2 regions of the Agromyces sp. NPDC057865 genome follow, and region 2 is predicted to be linked to the other one. Evidence: predicted binding sites of a transcription regulator. Region 2 holds the regulator's gene; the other holds the start of a gene.
The links. Region 2 encodes HspR, which represses chaperone genes until heat shock. Its sites were predicted from a motif close to AAGTTGAGTCNNNNNGACTCAACTT; they were not measured.
Positions count from the first base shown of each region.

Region 1 (16,040 bases), 600 kb from region 2:
TGGTCTTCCGCCTCGCGCTCCGCTCGCTCGGTGAACGCGGGGACGCCGAGGACGTGACCCAGCAGGTGTACATTTCGGCGTGGCGGGCCCGTGCGACGTACGACGCCGAGCGGGCGGCGCTGGGTGCGTGGCTCGTCGGGATCACGAAGCACCGCATCGCCGACGCGCATGAGGCGCGGGCCAAGGCGCGACGACTGCAGGACACACTCGCCGCGGAGGCCTTCGCAGCGGGGGATGCGTTGCCCGATGACGGACTCGCGGAACGGGTGATGGTCGCCGAGGAGCTCGAACGCCTCGAACCGGTGCCCCGGAAGGTGATGCAACTGGCGTTCTACGACGACCTCAGCCACTCGGAGATCGCCGAGGCGATGGGACTGCCGATCGGTACCGTGAAAAGCCATGTTCGACGCAGCCTCATCCGATTGCGCAGACGTTGGGAGGTGGACGATGGACCACATCGCGCCTGAAGATCTCGCCGTGCTCGCGCTTGACGGCGAGGAGCCGACCGGTGAGATGCGTGCCCACCTCGATGCGTGCGAGGAGTGCCGCTCCGAGTTCGAGGCGATGCAGCGGACCGTTTCCTTGGGTCGAGGACTGCGCGGGGCGGACCTCGAGGTGCCGCCGCCGTCCGTGTGGAGCGGCATCCATGCAGAGCTCGACCTGGATCCGGCCCTTGCCGGCGATCCGATTCCCGAGCGTAACCGGCCCGACCTCCAGGCCCAGGTGCGTCCGCTCGCGCCGAAGGTCCAGAACGAGCCGTCCGGCGCCGGGACGTCGCGTCATCGAAATCGAGCCTGGTGGCCGATCGCCGTCGCCGCCGCGGTGACCGGCGTGCTCGTTGGCGTCGGTCTGACGTTCGCGTTCGCCCGGCTCGGTGCCGGCGACACCGACTCCGCTTCGCAGGTGCTCGCGACCGCCCAGCTCGACGCGTTCCCCGGATGGAGCGCCTCCGGCACCGCGACGGTCGAAGCGGACTCCGACGGGAATCGCAGCGTCGTCGTCGATCTCGATGCGACGATCCCGCCGGGCGACGTCCGAGAGGTCTGGCTGATCCGGGCGGACGCGTCGGGCCTCGTCAGCCTCGGCCTCCTCGACGGAGACTCCGGTCGATTCTCGATCCCGCAGAACATCGATCTCGACGAGTACACGCTCGTGGATGTCTCGGCCGAACCGGTCGACGGTCAGCCTGCCCACTCGGGTGATTCGATCGTGCGCGGGGAGCTCACCCGCCGGGCATGAGCCGAGGGCCCGGAAGGAAGGTTCCGAGCCCCCGACGACGTGCCGAGTATCGCCTGCGCCGCTCAGCCGGCGCAGATGCCCCTGGCGGTCTCGTTCTTGCCTTGGCCGCCGAGCGCCTTGACCACGTCTCCGACGTTGGTGAACCCGAGGGCGCCTTCGGTGTTGATCGTCTTGTGCACCTGGCCGAAGCAGGCGACGTCGGCGGGTGCGGCGTTGGCGGCGCCGGCCGCACCGAAGGTGGCGAGCGCGGCGATGAAACCGGTGGCGAGGATGCGCTTCATTGGACTTCCCTTCTGTCGGCGGGCGCGAGTACCACCCGCTACCAGTACTTCCACGGCCGGCGCGGGTTCGGATGCACCTCATCGCGAAAACCGTGAGCCCACGCGTACGCTGGGCTCGTGGGTACCTTCTACTACGGTGACTCCGGAACCCCGATCGGCATCGAAGATCGCGCACTCGCACACGTGAAGGTCGCCGTCACGACGAAGCTGCGCCGCGGCGAGAGCTTCACCTTGTCCTGGCGTCACACCGATGACCAGCCCAGGGGTCGCAGCACCGTCTGGCTCCATCCCTCGATCCCGGTCCGCTTCGTGTTCGATGAACCCGAAGCGCCCGAGATCAACCGAGACTGGCTCGAAGAGCTCATGCGCTCCGCGAACAGCACCGGCGGCATCGAACTCGTGCCCGAGCATCTGGATGCCAGCCCCATTCCGGTCCCCCCTGACCAGCCCGTCCAAGTGGGCGTCGATGTTCAGGAGGTCGCGGCGGAAGCTCGCGACACGGGCGCGTCGTCGACAGTCGTCAGGTAGTGATGGGTGAGCGGCGCTCGAGACTTCCTGCATCGGCGCGGGTCGTGGAACGGCTTGATTACCCTGGTCTGGTTCCGTAGATGAACTCCTCGGCATGGGCGACCGCCTTCTTGAACGAGTCGTTACGGAGTGCGATGGAACCTTCGCCACGGGAACTGTCGCTGGCCGGATCTTCGACGTAACCCGTCAGCCCGGGAGGTCGGAGGACCCAGATGCCTCCGTGTGGTGGAAGGTAGAAGATGGCGAACGAGCGAGCGGATGGGTCGTTCTCCCAGACGGGAACGACCGCGACCGCGGCTCCGGTGTCGACGTTGATCCATTGGGCTCGCGGTCGGGGCTGGTCCTTGTCGTACACGCTCGGATCGAGGAACGGTGCCGTGCCGGATCCCCACTTCTGTTCGAACCGCTCATGGAAGATGGGGAAGAGGGTCCGGTCGTAACGCCGCCACACGTCATGAGCTTGCATCTGTCTCATCTCCTCGACGTGATGAGGCCGCGAGTCAGCTGGATGGCGACTCGGGCGAACGGAGAGTGCGAGAGGCCGCTCCGCCGAACGGCGAAGCGGCTCCTCGATCGTGATGGCGGTTGCTCAGCTCGACGACGCCGAGATCTCGCGCTCGGAGTTCGGCGCGCTCTGCACCTCGACCTTGCGGGGCTTCGCGCGCTCGCTCACCGGGATGACGACGCTCAGCACGCCGTTGTCGTAGTGGGCGCTGATCGCGGCGGTGTCGAGCCCGTCGCCGAGTGTGAGCTGGCGAAGGAACGAGCCGCTCGGTCGCTCGTGGGCGAGCCACTGCACGTCGCTGTCGGAGCGCAGCGTGCGCTCCGCCCGGATCGTGAGCAGCTGGCCGTCGACGTCGACGCCGATCGAGCCGGGGTCCACGCCCGGCAGGTCGGCCGAGAGCACGTAGTGGTCGCCGTCGCGGTGCAGGTCGATGGGCATCACGCGAGGCCCCTGCCTCGAGTCGAGCATGCCCGCAGCGAGGCGGTCGAGCTCACGGAACGGGTCCCAGTACATGGCCATGGCTTTCTCCTCCCTGATGTCGGCCGTTCGGCCGGTTCCAAGAGTTGAGTCGATGTCGCTCAACTACGGCCAGATTAGCACTCTCGGGTAGAGAGTGCCAAGAGAAGATCGCGAGCGGATGCCGCGGATCGACGTGTATTCGCTGGCGTACCGGCGGCGAGTGCGACCCGGATCACCCGGCTCGAGGTTTCCGCGCCGTGGTCTGATCCGGTACCTGTGTATCCGCCCGACCCGATTGCGGTTGGGGCATCGAGGAGGGAGCATCGCTCCCATCGCAACGTGGCGGAGGGATTCGAGAATGGGCACGATCACTGTGGGCGCCGAGAATTCGGCACCGATCGATCTGTACTACGAGGATCAGGGCATCGGACGCGCCGTCGTCTTGCTCCATGGCTGGCCATTCGATGGCCGGTCATGGGAGCCGCAGCTGCATCCCCTGCTCGACGCCGGTTACCGGGTGATCAACTACGACCGTCGCGGGTTCGGTCGTTCGAGCGCTCCCATCACCGGATACGACTTCGACACGCTCAGCGCCGACCTCGACACCGTGATGCGGACGCTCGATCTCACGGATGTCTCGCTGGTCGGCTTCTCACTCGGGACGGGGGAGGTCGCACGGTACATCGGACGCTACGGCACTGATCGGGTTCGGAGCATCGTGTTGATCGAGAGCCTGACCCCCACCTTCGCAAAGGGGCCGGACAACCCGCACGGCGTGGACGCCGCGGGCGTCGACGCGACGCAGCAGGCGATTCTCGCCGACCGCTACGCGTGGCTCACGGGCCTGCTCGGCGACATGCTGAACCTCGACGAGTACCTCGGGAAGCGGGTCAGCGACGAGAACGTGCGCGCGATGTGGTCGGCCGGCGTGGACGCGTCGCCGTGGGCGACGTGGGCCTGCCCCCGCACCTGGCTCGAGGACTTCTCGAGCGACATCCAGAAGATCGACGTGCCCGCGTTGCTGCTGCACGGCACCGCCGACCGCATCCTCGACCTCGAAAACCAAGGTCGGCGCGCCCACGCAGCAATGCCCGATGCCGAGTACATCGAGATCGAGGGTGGGCCGCACGTCGGGTGCGTGACGCATGCCGAGGAGATCAACGGTCACCTGTTGCGTTTCCTCGCGACGTGAGTCGCGGCGGGCCGGTGCTGCCGTATGTATGCGGGGGCAGCGGACCGTGGAAACTCGCGAACGACGACGAAGGGAGACGGAACCATGACCGACGACCCACGCGACGAGCTCACGCAGAAGCTGAAGCGAACCGAGGTGCAACGCGCCGCATCCTCGATTCCCGGCCGGGAGATCGTGCAGGTGCTCACCGAGATCCCCGTCGGAGTCTCTTCTGGCTGGCACCACCACCCCGGGGAAGAGGTGGGCTACATCGTGGGCGGCACGGTTCGGATGGAGATCCGCGACGCCACCACGCTCACGCTGAACGCCGGCGACGGCTTCCTCATCCCGCCGGGCGTGGCGCACAACGCGACCGATCTCGGCCCCGAGGTGGGTCACATGCTCTCGACGTACATCGTCGAGATCGGCGAACCCCTCTCGACGCTCGAGCCATGACCGAAGCCCGCGGCACGGAAGGGACCCTCTCCTCGACGCGGACCTGATGCAGTGCAGCTCAGCCGAACCCTCCAGCTCCATGACGAGCTGACGTAGCAGCCCGGCGAGCTTCTCGACCGTGGGCACCGAAGTGGTGGCCGTACTCGTCGATGAGCGCACGTGGGTCCCGATGCTCCGAGGGTGTCTGTGCCGCGCGCCGACTCGGGTGGATCAGCCACGTCGCCGGATTCGAGTCCTTCGCATTCCAATCCCAAGTCGATGCATCCGATGCACTGAACGAGCCGGAAGGAATTGATGAGGGTGTAGCGCGCATGCTGCGGTGCTGCAAGCCTCGACGCGGATCACATTCGGAGGACAGATGTTCGAACGACTCCTCAGTGTCGTCATCCCCTCGTGGGCACACCATTCCAAGGGACGCTCGCCGCATGTTCGATCGGCTCGTGCTCTGCACTACCGACCGCCTCGAGGTTCACATGCTCGAAGTCGGATTCCTTCGAGCTTCCCGCACTTCGCGAGAACCGTCGGATGCGAGATTCACACCGACGATGGATGTCGGCGCCCCAGGTCGGAACCGATACTCGGCCCAAGAGTCGCTGTTCTTCACGGACCTTGCACAAGCGATCGAAGGTTGCAGAGCCTGAGGGGAGGGGAGCAGCTTTGCGAGTACTGACCGCGCTCGATGGCGTGTACCGTGCCAGAACGATCGTGGAGGCACTGCGCCTCGCCGACGACTTGACCGCTGAAGCCGGGCGAGACGCCCGGGCTTCCACCGTTCGACTGCTGTCGCACGTGGTCAGGGGCGATGACGAGCTCACCGCTGTTGCGTGCATGCATGCACTCGGAAGCGTGCACGACGAACAAGCTGGACGTTGGCTCGTCCGGTTCCTCTCCGATGATCGGGCCTTCGTCCGACAGCACGCGGCATGGGCTCTCGGAGCGGGGCAGCCGCGCGCTGACACCATTGGCGCACTGTTCGAGATGACCACGGCCGGCGGATTCTCGGGAATGCTCGCTCAGCAGACCCTCGAGCGGTGGTCGTCCTCAGCCGCCGACCTGGTGGTGCGAGGTGCCATACACGTCCTGGCCCGCACCGACGAGTCCGAGGCGCGCGCACGTGTGGTGGAGACGATGGGCCTGGTTCCAGGACCGATGCCGATCACGCCACTCGCGGATGTGGCGATGGATGCGAGCGAGTCCGACCCCGTTCGGGCCACCGCGGTTTCGGCATTGGGTCAGCGGCCCCCGTATGCTCGGCTCACCAGTCTTGTCAGGTCGTTCACCGCCACAGATGGATCGCTGGCGGAGGTCGCACGTCTCACGCTCATCGACATGCAACCATCGACCGCGATTCCGCTGCCGCACGATGAAGGACTCACGGTGGCGCAGCTTTTCCTGCATGCCGACATCGATTCGTACTTGAGCTCGGCCGGATCCGGTGATAACGGCGGCATCGCCACACTCCTCGTGAGGTTGGGCGATGCGCTCGCCAGTGATTCTGGTACTGGAGTGGGCCGCGTCCTCACCTTGTCGCGCGGCTCGACGAGCGACGGGATCCGAAGCCTCTCGGCACTGAGCACCGGCCGACCGGGGCACTCCTTGGTGCAGGTTCCCCTGTACCGAGTCGCCGAGTCGGTGGCAGAGGCTTGGCCGATGAGGGCCGCGGTGCGGCTGGGGATTCGACGGATCCTGCAGCACGCGGGCAACGTCGATCTGTTGCATCTCCGGATGGCCGACGTCGGCAGCCTGGCCGCCGCGGATGTCGCCCGTGATCTCGGCATACCGTACGTGTTCACATTGGCCCCCGACCCTCACGCGCTGATCGACTCGCTCGAGGGATCCGGCGCCCTCCGCCGTGACAACTTCGGTCGAGTCGATTTCGCCGAGCATTTCTGGTTCCGGGCGCAGTTGGTGCAACGACTCGCGGCCGGAGCCTCGCGGACGGTGCTCTTTCCGCGACCCCGACTGCACGAGGAACTACGTCGACTCGTTGGGATCGATCTCACCGTGACTCCAGCGCGTCACGCAGTCGTGCCGGAGGGAGTCGATATGAAGGCGATCGACCTGGCGATCGCTGACGTGCGAGCACACGCTGAAGGCGGCGAGCCAGTGCCGGCGATCGCCGAGCTGCGTGCGCTCATTGATGAACTGTCTCCGGAGCGCCGTGGTCTCCCCCTCATCGTCAGCCTCGGCCGACTCCATCGGGTCAAGGGGATGGCCACCCTGGTGAGGGCTTGGGCGCGCTCGCCGCTGCAGCGACGCGCGAACCTCCTGATCATCGGAGGGAATCTGGAGCGCCCTTCGTTCGATGAGCGCCAGCAGCTCGAGCTCATCGAACACGTCGTGCCGTCCGCGGAACGATCCGCTGCGGGCCTCCTTCTCCCCGGCCACCGCGCCAACGACATTGCGCTTCGATGGCTCGCCGCAGCGCGGCTGGGGCTTCGTGATCTGGTGGCGCCAGGCGGTGTGTACGCCTGCGCAAGCGTGAAGGAGGAATTCGGCATCGCCGTGCTCGAGGCGATGGGGACGGGACTGCTCGTCGTCACGCCGGACGCCGGTGGCCCGGCCACGTATGTCGAAGACGACGTCACCGGGATCCTCACAGCCACAACCGATGTGCGGCGCCTTCGCGTGGCGCTCGACACAGCGCTGACCCAAGCGGGTGATCCGGACAGCACCGCGCGTTCCGAGCGGTCGCAACGGATGGTCCGCGACCGATTCACCATCGAGCGCATGTCCGAGCTGCTCGGAGCGCTCTACCGTGAGGTCGCGCACGACGAACCTGGACGATTCGAACGACTGGACGTGGCGAAATGACTCTCCTGGTGATCAGTCCCGACTACGCCTCCCACCTCCTTCCCCTCGCCACCTTGGCCACCGCCTGGGGAGACCGAGGAGAACGCGTGGTCATCGCCAGCGGCCCCGCGACCGCCGACATCGTCGAGGATTTCGGCTTCGAGCGGTCCGACCTGCGCCTGGGTCGCGGCTCGAATGCTGGAGTCATCGACCCAGCGGAGCAACCACGCGACGAGGCCGACTCCCTCCGAGGATTCTTCGCGTCGACCGAGGAGGGCGCCATCCCGACGTTGCGATACCAAGCGATCGAGCGGCTCGCGGATCTCATGTGGGAGCCCGAAACTGCTGCCCGCGCCACCCTGCGCATCGTCGACGACATTGCGCCCGACCGGATCCTCGTGGATCACCTCGCATTCAGCGCTCGATTGGGACTCGACTCCGCCGGCGTCGCCTACGGGGACGTCGTGCTGGGACATCCCACCGCCCTGCCGATCGGCGAGGAGATGTACGGGTTTCCACCGGTCTGGCCGTCGGTGTTCCGTCCGACGTCCGGCGATCTCGCGGAACTGCGGTCGCTGTGCGAACTCGTCGCACGTCGCTTCACGTCCGAGTGGAACCGAGTCGGTGCGCGGCTCGGTGGGAGCTTTCGACCGACATCCGATGCGTTCGCTGTTCACGGCCCGCTGGTGCTGCACAACTACCCGGCCGAACTCGTCGACGCCGAACGACGCGAACACTTCTCGACGAAGGGGTTCCTCGGAGCGACCCTCCGGGCCGAACAGGTGGAGCCGGACATCGACGCCTGGATCGGCGACGCGGAACGGTTCGCATACGTCAGCTTCGGCAGTTTCCTGTCGGTCCGGCGCGATGTCCTGCTCCGTATCGTCGACGCCGCGCGATCGCTCGGTCTGCGGCTGGCGATCGCAACGGGATCCACGGATGTCGCGCAGCTCGGGCACCTTCCCGCCGACTGGCTCGTTCGCACCTACCTGCCACAGGTCCGCCTGCTCAGCTCCGCGGCGTTGGCCATCACCCACGGAGGGAACAATTCGGTCACCGAAGCCATAGGCCAGGGAGTTCCGCTCGTGGTGCTGCCGTTCTCATCAGATCAGTTCGCGGGCGCCGCATCCGCCGAGCGCAGCGGTTTCGGCGTCGTACTCGACCCCAACTCCGCGACGGTCGAACAGCTGGGCCGAGGAATCGCCGCCGCCCTAGCGCTGGGGAACGACGCCCGTCTCAGGCTCGAGGCTGTGGCGGCCGGTCAACGGGAAAGACCGGGTCCAGAGCGGGCGTTCGATGCGCTCAGCGCATGAGCCTCGATCATGACTCACGCGATCGTCATTCCCTGGCGGCCCGCGCCATCGCGTCTCGACGCCTTCCAGCGCGTCGTGGCCTGGTACTCGCGCACGCTGCCGGCGTTCCGGGTCGTCACGCTCGATACGGGCGATGACCTGTTCTCGCTCTCACGGATCCGCAACCTCGCCGTGGCCCAAGCGTGCCACGCTGATGACGTGATCGTCATCGGCGACGCGGACACGCTCCCGGAACGCGGGCCCCTCATGGCGGCGATCGCGGCGGCACCGCGAAGTGGGCGCGTACAGCTTCCGTATACGACCTACCGCTGGCTGGGCCCGACGGGGACGGCACAGCACGCGGCCGGCAGAGCGGTTGAGGACTGCGACTACGAACTCGTTCACGACGCGTGCTCCGGCGTATACGTGACCACCCGGAACACTTGGGAATCGCACGGAGGTCAAGACGAGCGCTTCCAAGGCTGGGGTTTCGAGGATTCGGCGTGGTACCTCGCGCATCAGACACTGCTCGGTGCACCGCCGCAACGTCACGAGGGAGCGGTGTACGCCCTGCACCACTCCGTCGAGCTCCGAGACGGGCCTCAATTCGAACGGAACGTGACACTCATGGCGCGGTATAGACGAGCGGCCGGCGATCAGGTTGCAATGAGGCACTTGGTAGATGAGGGACGCCAAATGAGGGCTTCGGGCCCGCCCGGCATGGTGCGCTCGATCGGTCCATTGGGCTGATCGCGCCCGACCGGGCTCAGACGTCCGGAAGATCGTTGACGTGCCCCCTCGTCCCGAGCCTGACCAACGGCCGGCCGCGGCGTTCATGACAGGACGTCTCAAGTGAGTCAGGGCGGGAACCGCTCGGAACGTGATCGGGCGGCGGATGGTACCGTGTTCCATCCGCCGCCCGGTCTCGTCGTCGCTCAGCCCGACGGTGCGACCAGGTCGATGCGCAGGTCGAGTCCTGCGAAGGAGACCGTGCCGTTCGGCGTGGTCCAGGCTCGCGTGCCCGGCTCGCGAGTCAGCGTGGTGCGGAACTGCGGGGACGCCTCGAAGCTCGTCCCGCTTCCAGTACGGGCTCTGGAGGCGACCGTCTCGCGCGCGAGGTCTCGCAGGGAGTAGACCCCGCCCTCGCCTTCGAGCGAGTCCCAGATGTCGGCGCGCTCGGTTACCGGGCCGCCGGTCGGCTTCACGGCCGTGGAGCCGTTGGCCGCGAGCGCGAGGCCGCGCTTGAGGTTCACCTTGTCGCCGGCGGTGGCGTAGCTCCAGCTCACGCCACTCACGCCGCCGTCGGCCTCGCGCGCGTCGCTCACGTCGAGCAGCGAGGCGCCGTGCTCACCGATGACGCGGCCGACGTTCGTCGTGCGATCGAGCACCACGGCCGTGGTCTCGTCGACACCGAGCACGAGGTCATGGCCGGTCACGAGACCGAGCTTCACGGCTCGTCCCTGACGACCCCAAGTGGTGAAGTGGCTGTCGATCTGGACGCCCTCGACGAAGTCGAAGCCACCCGAGGGCACGTAGCCGAGCGCGGCCGGATCGTCGAGGTATCCAGCCGTCGCCCCATCGCGCCACGCCTCGTACGACTCGCCACCAGTGACCATATCCGCGCCCTGCAGGATCGCGAGGCCCGCGCTCACGCCGGCGACGACGCCGCGGTCGGCCGCCGCGCGAAGCGCGGCCAGCACGGCGGTGTCGGTGCACGACGTGAACGCCTCGAGCGGGGCGGGCGCGCAGTCCTGCAGGGTGCGTACGTAGCGCATCTGGTCGCCGCCGCCGAAGAACACGCCCGTGGCATCCTCGATCTCGGCGACGACGGCGGCGTCGTCGGCACGATCGGGGCGGTACTCATCACCCGGGTAGTCGATCGCGGCATCGACCGGCACCGCATACGTTTCGGCGCCGTACTGCCGGAAGAGGGCGGAGTAGTACAGGCCGTTCGCCGCGGCGTTGTTGAGCGTCGGGTCCGCGGCCTGCGCGGGCGTTCGCGCCGAGCGGGCTGCGGCGGTCACGATTGCGATCTTCGCGCGCTCGGGGCCGGCGCCGTCCGGGTCGGCGAGGTCGACGATGGACTGCAGGATCTCGGCGTTCTCGTCGAGGTTGCCGCCGATGAGCACCGCGTGGGGCGCGCGGGTCGGTTCGGCGACCGCCGCCGCGGGAGCGGCGCTGAGGATGATCGCGGCCGCGGTGCAAGCCGAGAGCGTTGCGGGGAGTGTTCGCACGATTGCCTCCTTGGAATGTGCGTTACAGAAATGCCATGAGACAGCGCGATGCTAATGCACGGTACGCCGTTCGGGAAGGGCCCTCGGCGAATCGTGCGAAGATGCGACGGGCACCTCGTGACATGAACCGCTTTCATTACATTTCAAAAACAAACTGGTCATTTCGGAACGGATGTTACATACTCGGTCCAGCACCGATCCCACCGCAGCGATCAGTTAGGACACCCACATGACCACGTCAAGCTCTCCCAGCCGTATGGCATTCAGCGTCGCCGGTCTCACCGGCGTGCTGCTCCTCGCGGGCTGCAGCTCGGTCGGCACCGCCGCCGAGACCGAAGACCCCGCTGCCGGCGTCGAGGTCGCCGGCGTCGAGATCACCGTCGACCAGGCCGCCGCCGACCTCCTCCCGGCCGAGATCGCCGAAGCCGGTACGGTCAAGGTCGCTACTGACGCACCGTACGCACCATTCGAGATGTTCAAAGAAGAGGGTTCTGACGAACTGACCGGCGTCGACGTCGATCTTGGTCACGCGATCGGTGCAAAGCTCGGCATCGACTTCGAGTTCGAGCAGCAGGCGTTCGACGGCATCATTCCCGCGCTCCAGGCCGGCAACTTCGACGTCACCATCACGGCGATGACCTCGAGCGTCGAGCGCATGGAGGTGCTCACGTTCGTCGACTACTCCGCTTCCGGCACCGGCATCCTCACCACCGCCGGTAATCCCGAGGGCATCGAGAATTACCTCGATCTCTGCGGCAGGGAGGTGGCGGTGCAGGCCGCAACGAGCCAGGTCGACCTCGTCGACGACGCCTGGCAGGGCAAGTGCGAGACCGAGGGCCTCGACCCGATCAAGCTGAGCGAGTTCCCGTCCGACGCCGACGCGCAGCTCGCGATCACGAGCGGCAAGGCCGTCGCGTCGCTGCTCACCAAGCCGAGCGCCGGCTATGTCGCCAAGACGACGAACGACGGCGGCACCTTCGAGGTCGTCGAGGACGACGAGGCTCCCAACGGCTACGACGCGACCCTCAACGGCATCGGCGTGCTGAAGGAGAACCAGGATCTCGCCGACGCCATCCAGGCCGCCCTGCAGTCGCTCATCGACGACGGCACCTACGAGGCCATCCTCGACCAGTACGGGGTGACCGGCATCGGCATCGAAGAAGCCACCATCAACGGCGCCGCCGACGCGAAGTGAGCCCGACGGGCACCCTCGAACAGAAAGCACCAACCCCATGACCGCAACGCAGCCGTCATCCATCGCGGCGCCCGAGGGGCCTCGTAGCCCCTCGGGCGCCCGCCCGCGGCCCATCGAGGCCGTGCCCGTGCGCCACCCCGGACGCTGGGTCGCCGCCGTCCTCGTGCTCGTCCTCGGCATGGCGTCCATCGCCTCGATCCTGCAGAACCCCAACCTCGACCTGCCGACGGTCGCGGAGTACCTCTTCAAGCCGCTCACCATCAACGGCGTGCTCATCACCATCTGGCTCACGGTGGCCTCGATGATCGTGGGCGTGTTCGGCGGCATCGTGGTCGCCGTCATGCGCCTCTCGGCCAACCCGGTGCTCTCGGTCGCCGCATGGCTGTTCATCTGGATCTTCCGAGGCACCCCGCTCCTGCTCCAGCTCATCTTCTGGGGCTTCATCGGCGCCTTCATCCCGAAGATCGTGATCGGCATCCCATTCACGTCCGTCGAGTTCTGGTCGTTCACGACGAGCGATCTCATCCCCGCCACCGCTGCGGCGCTGCTCGCCCTCGGCCTCAACGAGATGGCCTACGCAGCCGAGATCGTCCGCGCGGGCATCCAATCGGTCGATCACGGCCAGACCGAGGCAGCGCACTCGCTCGGCATGTCGCCCTCCAAGACGCTCCGACGGGTCGTTCTGCCTCAGGCGATGCGCGTCATCATCCCGCCGATGGGCAATGAGACCATCACGATGCTGAAGAGCACGTCGCTCGTCGCCATCGTCGCCGGCGACGACCTCATGTCCAACATCCGCGAGGCCTACACGCAGAACTACAAGATCATCCCGTTGCTCATCGTCGCGGCGATCTGGTACCTCGCGCTCACCTCGATCCTCTCGATCCCCCAGATGTGGCTCGAGCGCCGCTACGGGCGGGGATTCACCGGCGCTCGCCCGACCATCGGGTCCCGTGTCGCCACGATCACGCAGAGCATCGCGCTGCCGACCCGCCAGGCGCGGAGGTCGAAGAAGGGAGCGGAGTCATGACCGCCACGATCCCGCACGCCGCCCCCGCGGCATCCGTCACGGACCGACCCATGGTCGAGGCCGTCGAGGTGCACAAGCGATTCGGCAACCTCGAAGTGCTGAAGGGCATCACCATGGCCGTCGATCGTGGGCAGGTGGTCTGCCTACTCGGACCCTCCGGCTCCGGCAAGTCGACCTTCCTCCGTTGCATCAACCACCTCGAGCAGATCGACGCCGGCATGATCCGCGTCGCCGGTGAGACGGTCGGCTACCGCGAGAGGAATGGCAGGCTCTACGAGCTCCGCGAGAAGGAGGTCGCAGCGCAGCGCCGCAAGGTCGGCATGGTGTTCCAGCGCTTCAATCTCTTCCCGCACATGACCGCGCTCGAGAACGTCATCGAAGCGCCGACGCAGGTCGCCGGCCGGTCGAAAGCGGATGCGAAGGCCCAGGCCCTGCGGCTCCTCGCCCAGGTCGGACTGGCCGACAAGGCCGAGACCTACCCCGCCCAGCTCTCCGGCGGTCAGCAGCAGCGCGTCGCCATCGCGCGCGCCCTCGCGATGGAGCCTGAGGTCATGCTCTTCGACGAGCCCACTTCGGCGCTCGACCCCGAGCTCGTCGGCGACGTCCTCGACGTCATGCGAGGGCTCGCCGAGAGCGGTATGACGATGATCGTCGTCACGCACGAGATCGGCTTCGCCCGTGAGGTCGCCGACCTGGCGGTGTTCATGGACGGCGGTGTCGTCGTCGAGTCCGGCGACCCCGCGCAGGTGCTCGGTGATCCGCGCGAGGAGCGTACTCGCGCCTTCCTCTCAAAGGTGCTGTAGTGGGGCGGGTCAGTACGGCGACCGACGCGCAGCCGGCGATCGCCTTCCCTCCGACGCCGGCAGAGGTGTTCAGCGCGGCGAACGACCTCGACCAGCGATTCCGGGACGATCTCGCCGCGATCGTCGGCATCGATTCGGGCTCCGACGAACCTGACGGTGTTGCGCGGCTGGCCGACTGGACGGCAGAGGCCCTCCGCGAGGACGGCTTCGACGTCGAGACGATCCCCACGCCCGATCGAGCGGGGCGTCGCTACGGGCCCGTCGTGGTTGGACGCCGCCGCGGAAGCGGCTCTGCGAGGATCGTGCTGTTCGCCCACCTGGACACCGTCTTCCCGGCGGGAACCGCGGCCGACCGGCCGTTCAGGATCGAAGGCGGCATCGCCACCGGCCCAGGTGTCTGCGACGACGGCGCCGGTGTAGCAGCGGCACTCGCAGCATCCCGTGTCCTCGCTAGCCTCCGTTATTCGGGCTTCGGCGAACTCGTGATCGCGTTCACTCCCGATGAGGAAGTCGGCTCCCCGGTGAGCCGCGAGCTCCTCGCCGAGATCCTCGAAGGCGCGGACGCCGCGCTGTGCCTGGAATGCGCGCGCGAGAACGGCGACCTCGTGGGTGCCCGCAAGGGCGTCGCTGATGTCCTCGTGACGGTGCGCGGCCGAGCCGCCCACTCAGGCGTCGAGCCGGAGCGCGGGGTGAATGCGGCCGTCGAGGCCGCGCGACTCGTCCTCGACCTGCAGGCGCTCTCCGACTCCGTCGACGGGCTCACCGTGAACGTGGGCCGGCTCGAGTCCGGCACCCGGGCGAACATCGTTCCGGAAACGGCCCAACTCCACCTCGAGGTGCGATCGGTCGGTCTCACGGAGCTGATCGCCGCGCTCGAGGCGATCGACGAACGATCGCGCCATCCGTTCGTCGACGGTGCGTTCATCGCGGTCGAGCGACTCGACGTGTGTCCGCCCCTCGAGCGGGACGCCACTGACGCGCTGGCCGCGCTCGCTCGCAAGGTCGGTGACGGCCTCGCCTTGGATTTCGAGTTCGCGGCCACGGGGGGTGCCTCCGACGCGAACTTCGTCGCAGCGCTCGGCGTGCCGACGCTCGACGGACTCGGCCCCGTGGGTGGCGGGGACCACGGTCCCGACGAATGGCTCGACCTGACCACTGCTCCCGAACGAACCGCGCTCCTCGCCGGGCTCATCGTCGCGATCGCAGAGGGCGGGCCGATACGGTGAGCACGGTGAGGGAGGTGACGGTGGCATCCGACGAGAAATCCATTCCGATGGCTGAGGCCATCCGGCGGGGTATGGCGGACTGCAGCCCCGCCGAGCGCAAAGTGGCGCGAGTGCTGCTCTCGTCCTACCCGTCTGCGGGATTCGAGACGGTCGCGAAACTGGCAGCCCGAGCCGGCGTGAGTGGGCCGACCGTCCTCCGCTTCGCGAACCGCCTCGGTTACCGCGGCTTCCCCGACTTCCAGCAGGCGCTCCGGGACGACCTCGACGAGCGATCCGCGTCCCCCGTCGATCTCTACGACCGCCGCCGCCCCGACGCTCCGTCGACACCAGCGGCCGGGCTGCAACGCGCCGCATGGATCACGAGTGAAACGCTCGACCGGACGTTCGACGCACTGGTGCCCGGCGAGTTCGACCGTGCCGTCGAGCTGCTGTGCGCGCCGAAGGCGCGCGTGCTCGTGGCCGGCGGCCGATTCAGCGGCCTGCTCGCTACGTTGCTCGCCCAGCACCTGCAGCTGCTCCGCCCCGGCGTCAGCCCACTGCCCGAGTTCGATGCCGGTCGCATCGAAGCGATGGCCGGGCTCAAACGTGGCGACGTCGTGGTCCTCTTCGACTATCGGCGTTACGAGGAGCCGACCCGGCGCTTGGCCATGGTGGCGCGCGAACGCAAGGCATCCGTCGTGCTCTTCACGGATGCCTGGATGTCTCCGATCGCAAGTGAGGCCGATGTGGTGCTCCCCAGCGAGACCGAATCGCCATCGGCGGCATTCGACGCGATGACGCCGGTGCTCGCGATCGTCGAGGCCATGATCGCGGAGTGTGCGGCACGGC
Region 1 is NZ_JBHVMJ010000001.1:1,172,179-1,188,218, forward strand. It holds gene ACFVN5_RS05525 (RNA polymerase sigma factor) at 1-467, shown strand, start outside; gene ACFVN5_RS05530 (anti-sigma factor domain-containing protein) at 448-1,239, shown strand; gene ACFVN5_RS05535 (hypothetical protein) at 1,302-1,520, opposite strand; gene ACFVN5_RS05540 (hypothetical protein) at 1,638-2,048, shown strand; gene ACFVN5_RS05545 (hypothetical protein) at 2,107-2,514, opposite strand; gene ACFVN5_RS05550 (Hsp20/alpha crystallin family protein) at 2,638-3,072, opposite strand; gene ACFVN5_RS05555 (alpha/beta fold hydrolase) at 3,371-4,204, shown strand; gene ACFVN5_RS05560 (cupin domain-containing protein) at 4,289-4,639, shown strand; gene ACFVN5_RS05565 (glycosyltransferase) at 5,297-7,453, shown strand; gene ACFVN5_RS05570 (glycosyltransferase) at 7,540-8,745, shown strand; gene ACFVN5_RS05575 (hypothetical protein) at 8,755-9,474, shown strand; gene ACFVN5_RS05580 (cyanophycinase) at 9,660-10,958, opposite strand; gene ACFVN5_RS05585 (ABC transporter substrate-binding protein) at 11,215-12,153, shown strand; gene ACFVN5_RS05590 (amino acid ABC transporter permease) at 12,191-13,183, shown strand; gene ACFVN5_RS05595 (amino acid ABC transporter ATP-binding protein) at 13,180-13,986, shown strand; gene ACFVN5_RS05600 (M20/M25/M40 family metallo-hydrolase) at 13,986-15,212, shown strand; gene ACFVN5_RS05605 (MurR/RpiR family transcriptional regulator) at 15,233-16,040, shown strand, end outside.
Region 1: ACFVN5_RS05550 (Hsp20/alpha crystallin family protein) is a predicted target of HspR. The motif match lies at 3,114-3,138, and genes of this name have one in related genera.

Region 2 (16,040 bases):
GTTGTCGCGTGCGGCGGCGAATACGACGTCGGCGGCGAGGAGCTGCCAGGCGAGATACGCCCCGAGCACCGAGATGATGAGCCCGACCCGGATGAACGCACCGCCCCATGGGCCCACGGCAGCCTCGAGCACGCCGCCGACCGACGGCTGCGGCAGGTCCGCGAGCTCCGCCTTCGGGAGGATGCCGTACGACAGGATCGAGACCGACGCGAACAGCGCGAGCACCGAGAGGAACCCGAGCACGGTGGCCCGGCCGACGTCCTCGCGGCGCTTCGCGTAGCGCGAGTACACGCTCGCGCCCTCGATGCCGAGGAACACGAAGACCGTGATGAGCATGGTCCCCTGCACCTGCTCGAAGAGCGACTCGCCGCCGGGCGCGTCGGCGCCTCCGCCGAGGTTCGCGACGAACACGTCCCAGTCGAGGAAGAACACGACGAGCACGAGGAACAGGGCCAGCGGCACGAGCTTCGCGAGCGTCACGATGAGGTTGATCCCCGCGGCCTCCTTCACGCCGCGCCGGATGAGGAGGAAGAAGCCCCAGACGGCGGCCACGGAGATGAAGAACGCCGGCCAGGTGTCGCCCTGCCCGAGCAGCGGCTCGAGGTCGGGGAACAGCTGGCTCAGCGTCGTCATGATGAGGACCCAGTAGAACGCGTTGCCGGCGCACGCCGACGCCCAGAAGCCGATGGCCGACAGGAAGCCGGGGTAGAGGCCGAACCCCTCGCGCGCGTAGACGTACACGCCGTTGTCGAGCTTCGGCTTGCGCACCGCGAGGGTCTGGAACACGAGCGCCAGTGTCAGCATGCCCAGCCCGGCGATCGCCCACGCGATCAGGGCGCCGGAGACGCCGGTCTGGCTCGCGAAACGCGCAGGGAGCTGGAACACCCCGGCGCCGACCATCGAGCCGACGACCATCGCCGTCAGGGCCGGCAGGCTGAGCTTCGAGGTCGTCGTCGACGTCTCGGCGGCGGTCGTCATCGGTCGTCCCTCCCCAGTGCTCGATCCCCCAGGTGCGAACGGTGCAGGGCGGGCGCGCGGCCCGATCCGTGTCTAGCGCAGGGCGGATGCCGCCGCAAGGACCGCAGGAAGACTGGGAACTCGCCGAGAGTTGAGTCGAACGCGCTCAAGTCTGGTCGACGCGACTTGACACGAATCTGGACGGTTTGACACACTTGAGCCGTCGGGACTCAAGTTCCGACGCCATTGACTTCGGTCGCGGGCCAGGACGGCCGGGCCGACCGCCGGCAAAGGGGTCTCGAGACGCGTCGCGTTCCGCGGCGCTCCTCGACCACCGGCGCGGCAGAAGGAGAAACACACATGTCACGAGCAGTAGGAATCGACCTCGGCACCACGAACTCCGTCGTGAGCGTGCTCGAGGGCGGTGAGCCCACGGTCATCGCGAACGCCGAGGGCTTCCGCACGACCCCGTCGGTCGTCGCGTTCACGAAGGACGGCGAGGTGCTGGTCGGCGAGACCGCCAAGCGCCAGGCCGTCACCAACGTCGACCGCACCATCGCGTCGGTGAAGCGCCACATGGGCACCGACTGGTCGAAGGAGATCGACGGCAAGACGTACACGCCGCAGGAGATCTCGGCGCGCATCCTGCAGAAGCTGAAGCGCGACGCCGAGCAGTACCTCGGCGACACGGTCACCGACGCCGTCGTCACCGTGCCCGCGTACTTCAACGACGCCGAGCGCCAGGCCACGAAGGAGGCGGGCGAGATCGCCGGCCTCAACGTGCTCCGCATCATCAACGAGCCCACCGCCGCGGCCCTCGCATACGGCCTCGACAAGGGCAAGGAGGACGAGCTCATCCTGGTCTTCGACCTCGGTGGCGGCACGTTCGACGTCTCCCTCCTCGAGGTGGGCAAGGACGACGACTTCTCGACCATCCAGGTGCGTGCGACCGCAGGTGACAACCGCCTCGGCGGCGACGACTGGGACCAGCGCATCGTCGAGTGGCTGATCAAGCGCTTCAAGGACACCACCGGCGTCGACGTCTCGAAGGACCGCATCGCGCTGCAGCGCCTCAAGGAGGCCGCCGAGCAGGCGAAGAAGGAGCTCTCGAGCTCCATGTCCACGAACATCCAGCTGCCCTACCTCTCGCTCACCGAGAACGGTCCGGCGAACCTCGACGAGACGCTCACGCGCGCCCAGTTCGAGAACATGACGAGCGACCTGCTCGACCGCACCAAGAAGCCCTTCGAGGACGTCATCCGCGAGGCCGGCATCAAGGTGTCCGACATCGCGCACGTCGTGCTCGTCGGCGGCTCGACCCGCATGCCCGCCGTCTCCGAGCTCGTGAAGCAGGAGACCGGCAAGGAGCCCAACAAGGGCGTGAACCCCGATGAGGTCGTCGCCGTGGGCGCCGCCCTCCAGGCGGGCGTCCTCAAGGGCGAGCGCAAGGACGTGCTGCTCATCGACGTCACCCCCCTCAGCCTCGGCATCGAGACCAAGGGCGGCATCATGACGAAGCTCATCGAGCGCAACACGGCGATCCCCACCAAGCGCAGCGAGACCTTCACGACCGCCGACGACAACCAGCCGTCGGTCGCGATCCAGGTCTTCCAGGGCGAGCGCGAGTTCACGCGCGACAACAAGCCGCTCGGCACCTTCGAGCTGACCGGCATCGCCCCGGCACCCCGCGGCATCCCGCAGATCGAGGTCACCTTCGACATCGACGCGAACGGCATCGTGCACGTGTCCGCCAAGGACAAGGGCACCGGCAAGGAGCAGTCGATGACGATCACGGGCGGCTCGAGCCTCCCCAAGGACGACATCGAGCGCATGGTGCGCGACGCCGAGGAGCACGCGGCCGACGACAAGAAGCGCCGCGAGTCCGCCGAGACGCGCAACCAGGCCGAGCAGCTCGTCTACCAGATCGAGAAGCTCATCAAGGACAACGACGACAAGCTCCCCGAGGACGTGAAGTCCGAGGTGCAGGGCGACGTCGACGCGCTGAAGTCGGCGCTCGCCGGCGACGACGACGCGGCCGTGAAGTCGGCGTTCGACAAGCTCTCGCAGTCGCAGGGCAAGCTCGGCGAGGCGATCTACGCCTCCTCGCAGCAGCAGCCGGCCGGCGCGAATCCGGGCAACCCCGGTGAGGACGCCTCCGCCAGCGGCACCGACGGCGGCAGCTCCTCCGACGAGGACGTCGTCGACGCCGAGGTCATCGACGACGAGGACGAGAAGAAGTAGCCATGACGGACGAGAACCAGGACCACGACGAGCCGATCATCCGCGACAAGCGGCGGATCGACCCCGAGACGGGTGCGGTTCGGCATCCCGAGGGCGAGGGTGAGGCCGAGGCGACGGATGCCGCATCGGCCGAGCCCGACGACGAGGACGTGCTCACGGTCGACGACATCCTGAACGCGGCGCAGGCCGAGGTGCAGGAGCCGAGCGACGAGCACCTCGCCGACCTCAAGCGCGTCACCGCCGAGTACGCGAACTACCGCAAGCGCACCGAGGCGAACCGGGAGGTCGAGCGGGAGCGTGCGGTCGGCGCGGCGGTGTCCGTGCTGCTGCCCGTGCTCGACGACCTCGACCGGGCCGAGAAGCACGGCGACCTCGAGGGCGACGCGCCCTTCGCGACCATCGCGGCGAAGCTCCGCGCGGCGGTCGAGAAGCTCGGGCTGACCCCGTTCGGCGAGGTCGGCGAGCCGTTCGACCCGACGCGGCACGAGGCGATCTTCCAGCAGCCGTCCGACGAGGTCGACACCGACACGGTCGGCGACGTCGTCGAGACGGGATACCTGCTCGGCGGCACGCTGCTGCGTGCGGCGAAGGTCGTCGTCAAGACGCCGCAGGAGTGATCCCGGTCGTCGAGTAGCGCCGCCGAAGGCGACGCGTATCGAGACGCTCAGAGGTCTCGATACGCGTCCGGCTCAGCCGGGCGCTCCTCGACCACCGGTTCATCAGACAGACTCAGAAGAGGAGGTGCCGATGGCCAGCCAGGATTGGTTCGACAAGGACTTCTACCAGGTGCTCGGCGTCTCCAAGGACGCGAGCGACGGCGACATCAAGAAGGCGTACCGCAAGCTCGCGCGCAAGTACCACCCCGACCAGAACCCGGGCGACGCCGCGGCCGAGGCGCGCTTCAAGGAGATCAGCGAGGCGCACTCCGTGCTCGCCGATCCCGAGGAGCGCAAGGAGTACGACGCGATCCGGGCCATGGGCACGGGCGCGCGGTTCACGGCTCCGGGCGCCGGCGGTGCGGGCGGCTTCGAGGACGTGTTCGGCGGCATGTTCGGCGGCCCGGGGGGCGCCGGCGGCGGCACGCGCTACACGTTCCAGCAGGGCGGCGACTACGACGACCTGCTCGGGGGCCTGTTCGGCGGCGGCCGCTTCGGCACGCCGAGCGGCGGCTACCGCGGCTTCGGCGGCCCCACGAAGGGCCGCGACGTCACCGCGTCGACCACGCTCGACTTCATCACCGCCACCAAGGGCGACCAGATCACGCTGCAGACCGCCGAGGGCAAGCCGATCACGGTGCGCATCCCCGCGGGCGTGGCCGACGGCCAGAAGATCAAGCTGCCCGGCAAGGGCCACCCGTCGCCCGACGGCGGCGAGTCCGGCGACCTCATCCTCACCGTGAACGTGCGCAAGCACCCGGTGTTCGAGCGCGACGGCCTCAACCTGCGCGTGACCGTGCCGGTCACGTTCGCCGAGGCGACGCTCGGCGCCACCATCCAGGTGCCCACGCTCGGCGGCGAACCCGTGAAGCTCCGGGTCGCGCCAGGCACCCCGAGCGGACGCGTGCTGCGCGTGAAGGGTCGCGGCGTCGAGACGAAGAAGGGCACGGGCGACCTGCTCGCCGTCGTGCAGGTGGCCGTGCCGTCGCACCTCTCGAAGGACGCCAGCGAGAAGCTCGAGGAGTTCGCGGCGCTCCTGCCCGACGAGGACCCGCGTGAGGAGCTGCTCGCGAAGGCGAGGAGCCAGCGATGAACGAGTCGAGCCCGCTGTTCGTGATCTCGGTGGCGGCCGACCTCGCCGGGATGCACCCGCAGACGCTGCGGCAGTACGACCGCATGGGGCTCGTCTCGCCGACCCGCACGGCGGGCAAGTCGCGGCGGTACTCGATGCGCGACGTCATGCAGCTGCGCGAGATCGCGCAGCTCTCGAGCGAGGGCGTGAGCCTCGAGGGCATCCGTCGCGTGCTCGGCCTCGAGGACGAGGTGCAGGGCCTGCGGGCCCGCGTGCGCGAGCTCGAGGCCGCGCTCGCCGACGAGATGCTCAACCGGCCCGGCCGCCGGGTCTTCGCCGCCGGATCCGCGGGCGACATCGTGTCGCTCCGCACCGGCACTCGGATGCGCCGCGAGAACGCCCTCGTCGTGTGGCGGCCGCTCGACCGCGAGTAGTCCTCGACCTCCTGCTGTTTCCTTGCGCCCCCGACGGTCGTGCGCGAGGCTCGCTCCGGGGGACCTCCCCGGGGGAAGGAGCACACATGGAACAGCGCGAACCGTCCGAGGCCGTCACGGCGGCGAACCAGGCGGCGCTGGCGGCGTTGCCGTTCGACGATGACGCCGACTTCGCGGCGGCCGATCGGGGCTTCGTCGGCACGCTCGACGATCCGGCCGTGCGCGACGAGGGCGGCACGGTCGTGTGGGATGCCTCGTCGTTCGACTTCGTCGACGGGGACGCGCCGACGTCGGTGCATCCGAGCCTGTGGCGCCAGTCCAAGCTCGTCGCGAAGCACGGCCTCTACGAGGTCGTTCCCGGCCTCTACCAGGTCCGCGGGCTCGACCTGTCGGTCACGTCCTTCATCGAGGGCGACACGGGCGTGATCGTCGTCGATCCGCTCATCTCGAAGGAGACCGGAGCCGCGGCGCTGGCCCTGTATCGCCGGCACCGTGGCGATCTCCCCATCGTCGCGGTGATCCACACGCACAGCCACATCGACCACTTCGGCGGCGTGCTCGGGATGGTGACGCAGGAACAGGTCGACGCCGGCGACGTACAGGTCATCGCGCCCGAGGGCTTCGTCGAGCACGCGGTCGCCGAGAACGTGTACGCCGGCGTCGCGATGGGCCGCCGTGCCGGGTACATGTACGGCGCGCGGCTCGACCGCGGACCCAAGGGCCAGGTCGGCGCGGGCCTCGGCCAGACCACCTCGACCGGCCAGCCCGGGATGATCGTGCCGACGCTCGACATCCGCGAAACCGGCGAGACGCACGTGATCGACGGTGTGGAGATCGAGTTCCAGATGGCGCCCGGTACCGAGGCGCCGTCGGAGATGCACTTCTACCTTCCGGGCTTCAAGGCGCTGTGCATGGCCGAGAACGCCACGCACACGCTGCACAACCTGCTCACGCTGCGGGGAGCGCTCGTGCGCGATCCCCACGTCTGGTCGCAGTACCTCACCGAGGCGATCGAGCGCTATGGCGACCGCGCCGAGGTCGTGTTCGCCTCCCACCACTGGCCGACCTGGGGCAACGACGAGCTCGTGCGGTTCCTGTCCACGCAGCGCGACCTCTACGCCTACCTGCACGATCAGACGCTCCGCATGCTCAACCAGGGCCTCACCGGCGCCGAGATCGGCGAGGCGTTCGAGCTCCCGCCCGCACTCGAGAACGCCTGGAACGCCCGCGGCTACTACGGCTCGGTCAACCACGACGTGAAGGCGATCTACCAGCGGTACATGGGCTGGTTCGACGGCAACCCCGCGCGTCTCTGGCCGCACCCGCCGCAGGCGCTCGCGGAACGGTACGTGGACGCCATCGGCGGCATCGACCGCGTCGTCGAGCTCGCGCAGGCGGCGTTCGACGCGGCCGACTATCGATGGGCGGCGACCCTGCTCGACCATGCGGTGTTCGCGGATGCCGCGCACGAGGGTGCGCGGGCCCTCTACGCGGACACGCTCGAGCAGCTCGGTTACGGGGCGGAGAACGGCACCTGGCGGAACTTCTTCCTCTCCGGTGCGACCGAGCTCCGCGAGGGCAACTTCGGTACCCCCACCTCGACCGCCGCACCGGCGATCCTCGCCCAGCTCACCCCCGAGCAGCTGTTCGACGCGGTCGCGATCCGCGTCGACGGTCCGCGGGCGTGGGACCTGGACCTGGCGCTCGACCTCACCCTCACCGACCTGGGCCGCAGCTTCCACCTCACGCTGCGCAACGGTGTGCTGGTCTACGTCGAGCGCGAACCGGCGCCGGATGCCGCGCTGCACCTGACGCTCGACAAGCCGCGCCTGCTCCGGCTCGCCGGCGGCGACCTGTCACCCGAGGGCATCGAGGTGGACGGCGACCTCGACATCCTGCGTCGGCTGATCGACGTGCTCGACCAGGGCGATCCGTCGTTCGACATCGTGGTGCCCTAGCGCGCCGAGCCGGGTCATGTCACGGCGCTCGGGTCAGCCCCAGGCCGACTCGGGCGCCGTGATCACCTTCACGGGCGCCGTCGACCAGTGCGAGCCGTACCCGTAGTGGCTCCCCGCCCACGGCGACGCCCAGATCGCCTGCGCCGTGGCGTTCGCGTCGTTCCCCGCTTCGAGCGAGGCCTCGATCGCGTCGTAGAACGAGTACCGCCGCAGGCTGTCGGCGGCGTACTCGGCCGCGATCGAGAGGGTCGCGTAGCTGCCGAGGCCGGATCCGCCCCCCGAGCCGTTGCCGTTGTTCAGCGGGTTGTTGCGGTTCCACCAGTTGTCGGGACCGTTCTCCTGCCGCATCCATCGCAGCATCACGTCGATGTTCGCCTGCGTGATCGGGAAGTCGCCGTAGATGAGCACGAGCTCGGCCCAGTCGTGGTTCGTGCCCGACTCGACGAGTGTCTCAGGGCCGGTCGTCGTGACGTAGGACTCGTGCGATACGTCGGGAGCGGCGACGTCGCCGGCCACGCTCACGGTCTGCGTCGCGCCAGAGAACGCCTCCCCCGCGCCGGGCGGCTCCGAGGCCGCGGGCGCCGGGGGCGTGAGCGCGTAGGTCAGCCCGAGCGAGAGCACGGCGATCGCGGCGGCGAGCGGCGCGAGGCGGCGGCCGATCCGGGCACGGTGCTCGAGGCCCGCGGCGTGGATCCTCGCCGCGCGCCGCTCCCCCTGAACCGGTCGCCCTGCTGCTGGCATGCGGGCACGAGGGTAGCAAACCGAACCGGGAGCCGCACTCGGGTTGACCCGCCACGCGTAGCCTTTCACCATGGTCCTGGACTTCGCCCTGCTGCGTCGCCACCCCGACGTCGAGGGGCATGGGCTCGAGGCGTCGGATGCCGCGGACCGCCTGATCCTCGACGAGTCGACGCCGCTCCTGGCAGGCGCCGGCGACGGCGGCGTCGTGGTGCTCGACGACGCCTACGGGGCCCTCGCGCTCGGCGCCGCCGCGGCGGGAGCCCGTGGCATCCGCGTGCATCAGGACCTCGTCACCGGGGAGCGGGCGCTCGCCGCCAACGCCGAGCGCGTGGGGCTCGCCGACCGGGTGCGGTCGCTTCCGCTCGGCGCCGACCTGCTCCGCGACGCGCGCCTCGTGCTCCTGCGCCTGCCGCGGTCGCTCGACCGGCTCGACGAGCTGGCCGGGCTCGTGGCCGCCTACGCGGCATCCGACGTGGTCGTCGTCGCGGGCGGGCGCATCAAGCACATGTCGCTCGCGATGAACGATGTGCTCGGCGCCTGGTTCGAGCGCGTCGACGTGTCGCATGCCCGCCAGAAGTCCCGCGTGCTCGCGGCGCGCGGCCCGCGGGCCCAGCGGCAGCCCTCGGCGCCGGGCTGGCCGCGTGGCGAGCGGCACGACGACGTCGGCGTCACGGTCGTCGCGCACGGCGGCGTGTTCGCCGGCACGGGCATCGACATCGGCACGCGGTTCCTGCTCGAGCACCTCGACGGCGCGGTGCCGGATGCCGCGTCCGCCGTCGACCTCGCGTGCGGCTCGGGCGTGGTGGCCGCGTGGCTCGCCCGCAGGCGCCCAGGACTGCGCGTCACGGCGACCGACCGCTCGGCGGCGGCCGCGGCATCCGCTCGCGAGACCGCGGAGGTGAACGGCGTCGCCGATCGGGTGACCGTCACGCACGCCGACGCGCTCGAGCTCCTGCCCGACGCGAGCGAGGCGCTCGTGGTGCTCAACCCGCCGTTCCACTCGGATGCCGCGCTGCACACCGGCATCGCAGCGCACCTGTTCGACGACGCGGCTCGCGTGCTCGCACCGGGCGGCGAGCTGTGGTGCGTCTGGAACTCGCACCTGCGCTACCGGCCGCTCCTGGAGCGCGCGGTGGGGTCGACCCGCCAGGTCGCGCGCAACCCGAAGTTCACCGTCACGGCCTCGCGGCGCCCGGGATGACCACCGACGAGCGCCCCCGCGCGGGCGACGATGCGACGCGCCCGGCACGACCCGCGCGGGCCGCGGATGTCCCGGCCTCCGCGCACGAGCAGCGGCTCACCCCGGTCGAGCGGGCGATCGATCGCGCGGCGCACCGCCTGCTCGCCGACGCGTCCCACCGTGGCATACGTGCCGGGCTCATCGAGTTCCTCGTGTTCGGGGCCAAGCAGGCGTGGGCCTGCGTCTTCGGTGCGGCGCTGCTGGCCGTGATCGTCGCGGCCCGGCTCTGGTACCCCGACGACGCGGCCCTCGCGCCGAACGACGCGCTCACGATCGCGGCCGTGCTCATCCAGGTCGTGATGGTCGCGACGCGGCTCGAGACGGGTCGGGAGCTCTGGGTCGTCGTGCTGTTCCATCTCACGGGCACGGTCATGGAGATCTTCAAGACGGACGTCGGGTCGTGGGCCTACGATGACGGCGGCGTGCTGCGCATCGCGGGCGTCCCGCTGTTCTCGGGGTTCATGTACGCCGCCGTCGGCTCCTACCTCGTGCGCGTGCACCGGCTGTTCGACCTCGGCTTCACGCGCTACCCGCGGCGCTGGCTCACCGAGGTCGTCGCGGCCGGGATCTACGCGAACTTCTTCACGCACCACTTCATCGTCGACGTCCGCTGGGTGCTCCTCGCCGCGGTCGCGCTGCTCTGGTGGCCGACGGTCATGCACTTCCGCGTGTGGCGTCGCACGTACCGGATGCCGCTCCTGCTCGCGTTCGCGCTGGTCGCGCTCTTCATCTGGATCGCCGAGAACATCGCCACCTGGGCGGGCGCGTGGTTCTACCCCGACCAGGCCGACGGATGGCAGCCGGTGTCGGTGTCGAAGCTGGTCTCGTGGTTCCTGCTCATGATCATCTCGGTGGTGCTCGTCACGTTCGTGTACCCGCCGCGGACGCCGGCGGCGGCGTCCGATCGGGCCGTCGCAGCATCCGGGTTCCGTCGGGCGGGCGCTCGTGGAAGGCTGGACGGGTGACGCCCACGCTCGAACAGCTCGACGCCGACACGACCACACAGGACGTGTCGGAGCAGCCGTGGCGCACGATCGTCTGGGACGATCCGGTCAACCTCATGACGTACGTGACGTACGTCTTCCGCACGTACTTCGGGTACCCGCGCGAGGTCGCCGAGAAGCTGATGCTGCAGGTGCACCACGAGGGTCGCGCCGTCGTGGCATCCGGCAATCGCGAGGCCATGGAGCGGCACGTGCAGGCGATGCACGGCTACGGCCTGCAGGCCACGGTGTCGAGGGCCGAGACGTGATCGTCGCCGGGCGCAGCGGCGGCGAGGGCGTGCGCATCGTGCTCGAGGTCGAGGAGGCGATGCTCCTTTCCGAGCTCGCCGACCAGGTCGACTCGGTGCTCCTCCTCGGCGAGGCCGACGATCCGGCGCTCGGGCGGCTGCTGCCGAACGCGTACCCCGAGGACGCGCCGGCGTCGCAGGAGTTCGGCCGGTACACGCGCGAGAGCCTCGTCGACGGCAAGCGCCAGGCGGCGCAGCGCGTCCGCGACGCGACCGCCGTGGCCGACGGCGACGAGGGCGTCGTGCAGATCGAGCTCGACCAGTCCGAGGCGTGGGGCTGGCTCACGTTCCTCACCGACCTGCGGCTCATCCTCGCCGAGCGCGTCGGCATCGTCGAGGAGGACGACGACGAGGCCGACGAGACGCGCGACGACTACCTGCGCGCGGCCTACGAGTGGGCGGGCTTCGTGCAGGGCTCGATGCTCGAGGTGCTCGACCCGACCGACTCCTGAGCTCCGCGCGGGTTCGAACCGAGCGGATGCCGCGGGCCGGGCATTCCGGACGATCGCCGCAACCGATGCGTGACACCGAGCGATCCGGCTGGCATCCTGATCCCCACAGCGGCCGCCTGGGGCCGCGGGAGGGAAGCCCCGATGACCGCTCCGACCAGCACCGCCCCCGCGCGCAGCACGCAGCCGTCCACCTCGATCCGCCGCGTGCTGCGGCATCCGGCGGAGAACGCGGAGTCGCTCGAGTCCGTCGCCCTCCTCGCCGGCGCCGCCGCGTTCCTGGTCGGCCTGGCCGTGGCCTGGATCTTCTTCTGGGGCCGGAACGTCCCGATCGCCGGACCCGCTTCGCTCGGGCAGTTCGTCGCGATCGGCGGCGCGGTGGTGGCCATCGTGGCGTTCGTGCTCGGCCGGGTGGTGCTCCGCAGGCCGGCACCGTCGCTGCAGGACCGCGTGGACGACGGGCTCGAGGTGCAGGGCGCCCGCCTGCACTGGTTCGACATCGTGGCGCTCGCGCTGGCGCACGCCGTGATCGTGCTCCTCGGCTGGATCGGCCTCGCCGACCTGCTCGAGCGCAGCTTCATCGGCGCGGTCGTCTTCACGTTCCCGGCGGCCGTGCTCTCGGGCGTCGCGTTCGCCGTGACCGCCTACGCGGTGTTCCTCTCGTCGGCGCGGCTCACCCCGATGCTGCTGTCGCTCGTGCTGGCGGTGTTCCTCGTCGTCGGCGCGCTCGCCAGCATGCTGAGCTCGAGCGACCCCCAGTGGTGGCAGAAGAACCTGTCGGCGCTGGGCATCACCAACGACGTGTCGTCGCTCGCGTTCAACCTGACGCTCATCATCGCGGGCGCGATCGTCACGATCATCGCCCGATACGGCACGGCGAGCCTGCCGACCTCGACGCCGCTCGACCTCCGGCACCGCAACCTGGTGCGCGTGAGCCTCGCCCTCATCGGCGTGCTCCTCGCCTGCGTCGGCATCTTCCCGGTGAGCGAGTTCTTCCTCCTGCACAACACCGTGGCCACGGGGATGGCCGTCGTTTACGCGGTCGTCGTGTTCGCGCTGCCGCGCTGGGTGCCCTCGATGCCGAAGGTGTTCGTGATCCTCGGCTACGTGTACGTCGCCGTGACGGTGCTGCTCGGCATCTTCTTCGCGGTCGGCTACTACAACCTCACGGCGGTCGAGCTCGTGGCCGGCGTGCTGATCTTCAGCTGGATCATCCTGTTCCTGCGCAACGCCGGCGTGATCCGCTCCGCGACGCCCGCGGACGGTGCTCGCCCGGTCGTCGACCCCGACCCCGACGCCGTCGGAGACCCCGCGGGAGCGCCGGTGCTCACCTGAGCACGAAACTGTTGACGTGCGCGCTCGGCGGGGTGGATGATGCGCGTATCGGCACACGTTCACTGGGGAACGCGCCGAACGGAGAGGGGATCCAGATGTCAGACACTGCAACGACCGGATGGGTCGGCTGGGGCTGGTTCGCGGCGATCGTCATCATCATCGCCGGCGTGATCGACGCCCTGTACGGACTCGTCGCCATCCTCATGCCCGGGAGCGCATACTTCGTGCTGGGCGAGGGCGGGCTCCTCCTGTTCGATGTGGCGGGGTGGGGGTGGTGGCATCTCGTGTTCGGCGTGGTGCTCATCCTCGTCGGCCTCGCGCTGATCGCCGGCGCCACCTGGGCGCGGGTGGTCGCGATCATCCTCGTCGCGTTCAACGGCGTCTCCCAGCTCGCCCTGCTTCCCGTGCAGCCGTGGTGGTCGCTGATCGTGCTGACGCTGGACATCCTCGTCCTCTACGCGCTCACCGTCCACGGCAAGGAGCTGAAGGCCGCGAGCTGAGTTCGCCCGAGACGACGAAGGGGCGGGTGCCGAAGCACCCGCCCCTTCGTCGCTCGTCGATCAGGCGCCGTGGCTGAGCGCCCGGGCCTTGAGCTGGTCGTACTCGGCCGGGGAGATCGTGCCGGCGTCGAGCAGTGCCTTCGCCTTGGCGATCTCGTCGGACGGGCTCGCTGCTCCGGCGGTCGCGCGGATGTAGTCGTCCGTCGCCGCCTGCACCTGCCGGGCCTCCTTCTGCGCGCGCTCCGCCATGCCGCTGCCGCGGGCGATGAGGTACACCAGCGCGGTGAGGAACGGCACGAAGATCAGGAAGATGATCCAGACGGCCTTCCACCAGCCGTTGAGCTTGTGGTCGCGGAAGAGGTCGGTGATGATCGCGATGACCGCCCAGAGGTAGGCGAAGAACGCGAAGAACCACAGGGTCCACCAGAGGATGTCGCCCAGGCTGTTCCAGAAACTCATTGGAGCCCTTTCAGAGTGTCGGATGCCGCCGCTGGGGGCGGCGACGGGTCGCGCCCGTCATCCGGGGTGCGCTGGTCCCGACTGGAGCCTGCGATCCCCCTGATCTCGGTGTCTCCCGTGGGCACCATATCGCGAGGGATGCCGCGGGGGTAGCGGGAATTCGCGTCGTGTCAGCCGAATCGACGGGGATCGCAGGCCGTATGGTGGGCCCGTGAGCGGCGAGTTCCTCGATTGGTCCACCCTCAGCGCCTGGGATGTCACGTTCGCCCTGCTCTCCGTCGTCGCGGGCTGGATCCTGTCGCGGCTCGTGCGCAGGGGCGTGCTCGCGCTGATGGGCCGGCTGGAGGGGATCTCCGCCGAGACCGGCCGGCGGATCGCGAGCATCTCGGGCATCGTCGTGCTGCTCTTCGGCATCGGCGTCGCGCTGAGCTTCCTCGGCGCTCCGCTCGAGCCGTTGCTCGCGATCGTCATCATCGTGGCGATCGTGGCCCTGCTCGTGCTGCGCGGCATCGCCGACAACTTCTCGGCGGGCATCGTGCTGCAGACCCGCAAGCCCGTGCAACCCGGCGACCAGGTGGAGACGCCCGACTACGACGGGACCGTCGAGGAGCTCACGAGCCGATCCGTCATCGTGCGGTCGTTCGACGGACGCGCGGTGCACGTCCCCAATGCGGCGTTCCTGAACACCCCGTTCGTGAACGGATCCGCGTTCGGGGCGAACCGCACCGAGCTCGAGGTGCGGACGCCGCTCGGCGGACTCGGCGTCGAGGCGATGCTCGCCGAGTTGCAGCGCGTCGCGGCATCCGTCGACGGCGTGCGCATGGAACCCGTCGAGCAGGCGCCATGGGCGCGTGCCCTCACGATCGGTGCTGGACGCGTGACCGCCCGCGTGCAAGTGTGGCACGAACCTGGGCGCAGCCAATCGGTCGGCGCAGCGGTGGTGCAGGCGCTCGCCGCGGCGCTCGCCGATCGTGGTCCAGACGTGCTCGTCACGAGTGAGCTGCCGACCTCGATGACGCGGATGGAGGAGCGATGACCGACCAGCCCGCCCGACCCGAGCCGCGACCGGCGCTGCCCGCCGCCGGGCAGACCGAGGGCGAGCTGCCGGCTCCCACGCCACGTCAGCTCCTGCTCCTGCTGATCCCGGCGCTCCTGATCGGCATCATCACGGCCCTCGTGCTGTGGAGCCTCGACACGGCGTCCGGCGCCCTCGAGGACGTGATCTGGACCACGCTGCCCGACGCCCTCGGCGTCGACCCGAACGGCTGGTGGATCATCGTCGTGCTGACGACGGTGGGCCTCCTCGTCGGACTCGGGCTGCAGTTCCTGCCGGGCCACGGTGGACCCGACTCGGCGACGACCGAGCTGGTCGGGCCCGTGCTGCCGCTGAAGGCCATACCCGGGCTGCTCATCGTGACGTTCATCAGCCTCGCGGGCGGCGTGAGCCTCGGCCCCGAGAACCCGATCATCGCGGTGAACGTGGGCCTCACGGTCGCCCTGCTGGCGCGCTTCATGCCGCGCGTGACGCCACAGCTCGCCATGCTCATGGCCGCGGCCGGCACCATCGGCGCGCTGTTCGGCACACCGGTCGCAGCAGCGCTGCTGTTCACCGGGATCGTCGCCGCCGTGCGCGGCGGGGGCGCGCTGTGGGACAAGCTCTTCACGCCCCTCGCGTCGGCCGCAGCCGGCGCCACCACCATGCACGTGCTCGGCGCGCCGCCGCTGGCCTTCACCGTACCCGAGGGCACGGTCGACCCGATCGACCTGCCGATCGGCATCCTCATCGCCTGCGCGGCCGTCGTCATCGGCCTGATCGGGGCGTACGCCTTCCCATGGGTGCATCGCGCGTTCCACGCGTTGCGCAGCCCGATCCTCATCGCGGGCCTCGGCGGTCTCGTGCTCGGGATCCTCGGCTTCATCGGCGGGCCCATCACGATGTTCAAGGGCCTCGAGCAGATCGGCGAGCTCCTGAAGGATCCGGGGGCCTACTCGGCGGGCGACCTCGCGCTCATGGTCGCCGTGAAGCTCGTGGCGCTCCTCGTCGCGGCGAGTGCGGCCTTCCGCGGCGGTCGCGTCTTCCCGGCGGTGTTCATCGGCGTGGCATTCGGCCTGCTCGCGGTCGCGCTCATCCCCGGGCTGTCGATGGGCCTCGGGATCGCGTGCGGCGTGCTCGGCATCGTCCTCGTCGTGACCCGCGACGGGTGGCTCTCCCTCTTCGTGGCGGTCGCGATGACCGGCGACCTCGCCGTGCTGCCGTGGATGACGGTGATCGTCCTCCCGGCGTGGCTGCTCGTCACGCGTGCACCCGAGTTCCGCATCGTGCCGAAGGCGCCGCCGGCAGCGGAGCCGCCGCAGCCCCCGGAGCCGCCGACGGAGGCCGCCCCGAAGCCCGCCGCCAACGGCTAGATTCGATCCCGGGAGGGGGCCGATGCAGAAGCCGCTGGCGGGCCTGAGCCGCCGGAACCTGGTTCGCGAACTCACCGCCGGCGTCACGCTCCTCGCCATCGCCATCCCCCTGAACATCGGCTACGCGCAGATCGCCGGCCTGCCCGCCACGGCCGGTCTCTACGCGCTCATCGTGCCGACGATCGTCTACGCGCTCGTCGTGTCGAGCCGACAGCTCGTCGCGTCACCGGACGCCGCGGCCGCCGCGCTCGTCGCCTCGTCGATCGGCGGGCTGGCCACCGCCGGCAGCGCCGACTACGCG
Region 2 is NZ_JBHVMJ010000001.1:576,273-592,312, forward strand. It holds gene ACFVN5_RS02635 (basic amino acid/polyamine antiporter) at 1-978, opposite strand, end outside; gene dnaK (molecular chaperone DnaK) at 1,318-3,198, shown strand; gene ACFVN5_RS02645 (nucleotide exchange factor GrpE) at 3,201-3,815, shown strand; gene ACFVN5_RS02650 (DnaJ C-terminal domain-containing protein) at 3,946-4,947, shown strand; gene ACFVN5_RS02655 (heat shock protein transcriptional repressor HspR) at 4,944-5,360, shown strand; gene ACFVN5_RS02660 (alkyl/aryl-sulfatase) at 5,447-7,318, shown strand; gene ACFVN5_RS02665 (hypothetical protein) at 7,352-8,059, opposite strand; gene ACFVN5_RS02670 (class I SAM-dependent methyltransferase) at 8,130-9,260, shown strand; gene ACFVN5_RS02675 (DUF817 domain-containing protein) at 9,257-10,264, shown strand; gene clpS (ATP-dependent Clp protease adapter ClpS) at 10,261-10,551, shown strand; gene ACFVN5_RS02685 (DUF2017 family protein) at 10,548-11,042, shown strand; gene ACFVN5_RS02690 (hypothetical protein) at 11,184-12,374, shown strand; gene ACFVN5_RS02695 (hypothetical protein) at 12,470-12,874, shown strand; gene ACFVN5_RS02700 (SHOCT domain-containing protein) at 12,935-13,333, opposite strand; gene ACFVN5_RS02705 (mechanosensitive ion channel family protein) at 13,545-14,369, shown strand; gene ACFVN5_RS02710 (ion channel protein) at 14,366-15,739, shown strand; gene ACFVN5_RS02715 (SulP family inorganic anion transporter) at 15,762-16,040, shown strand, end outside.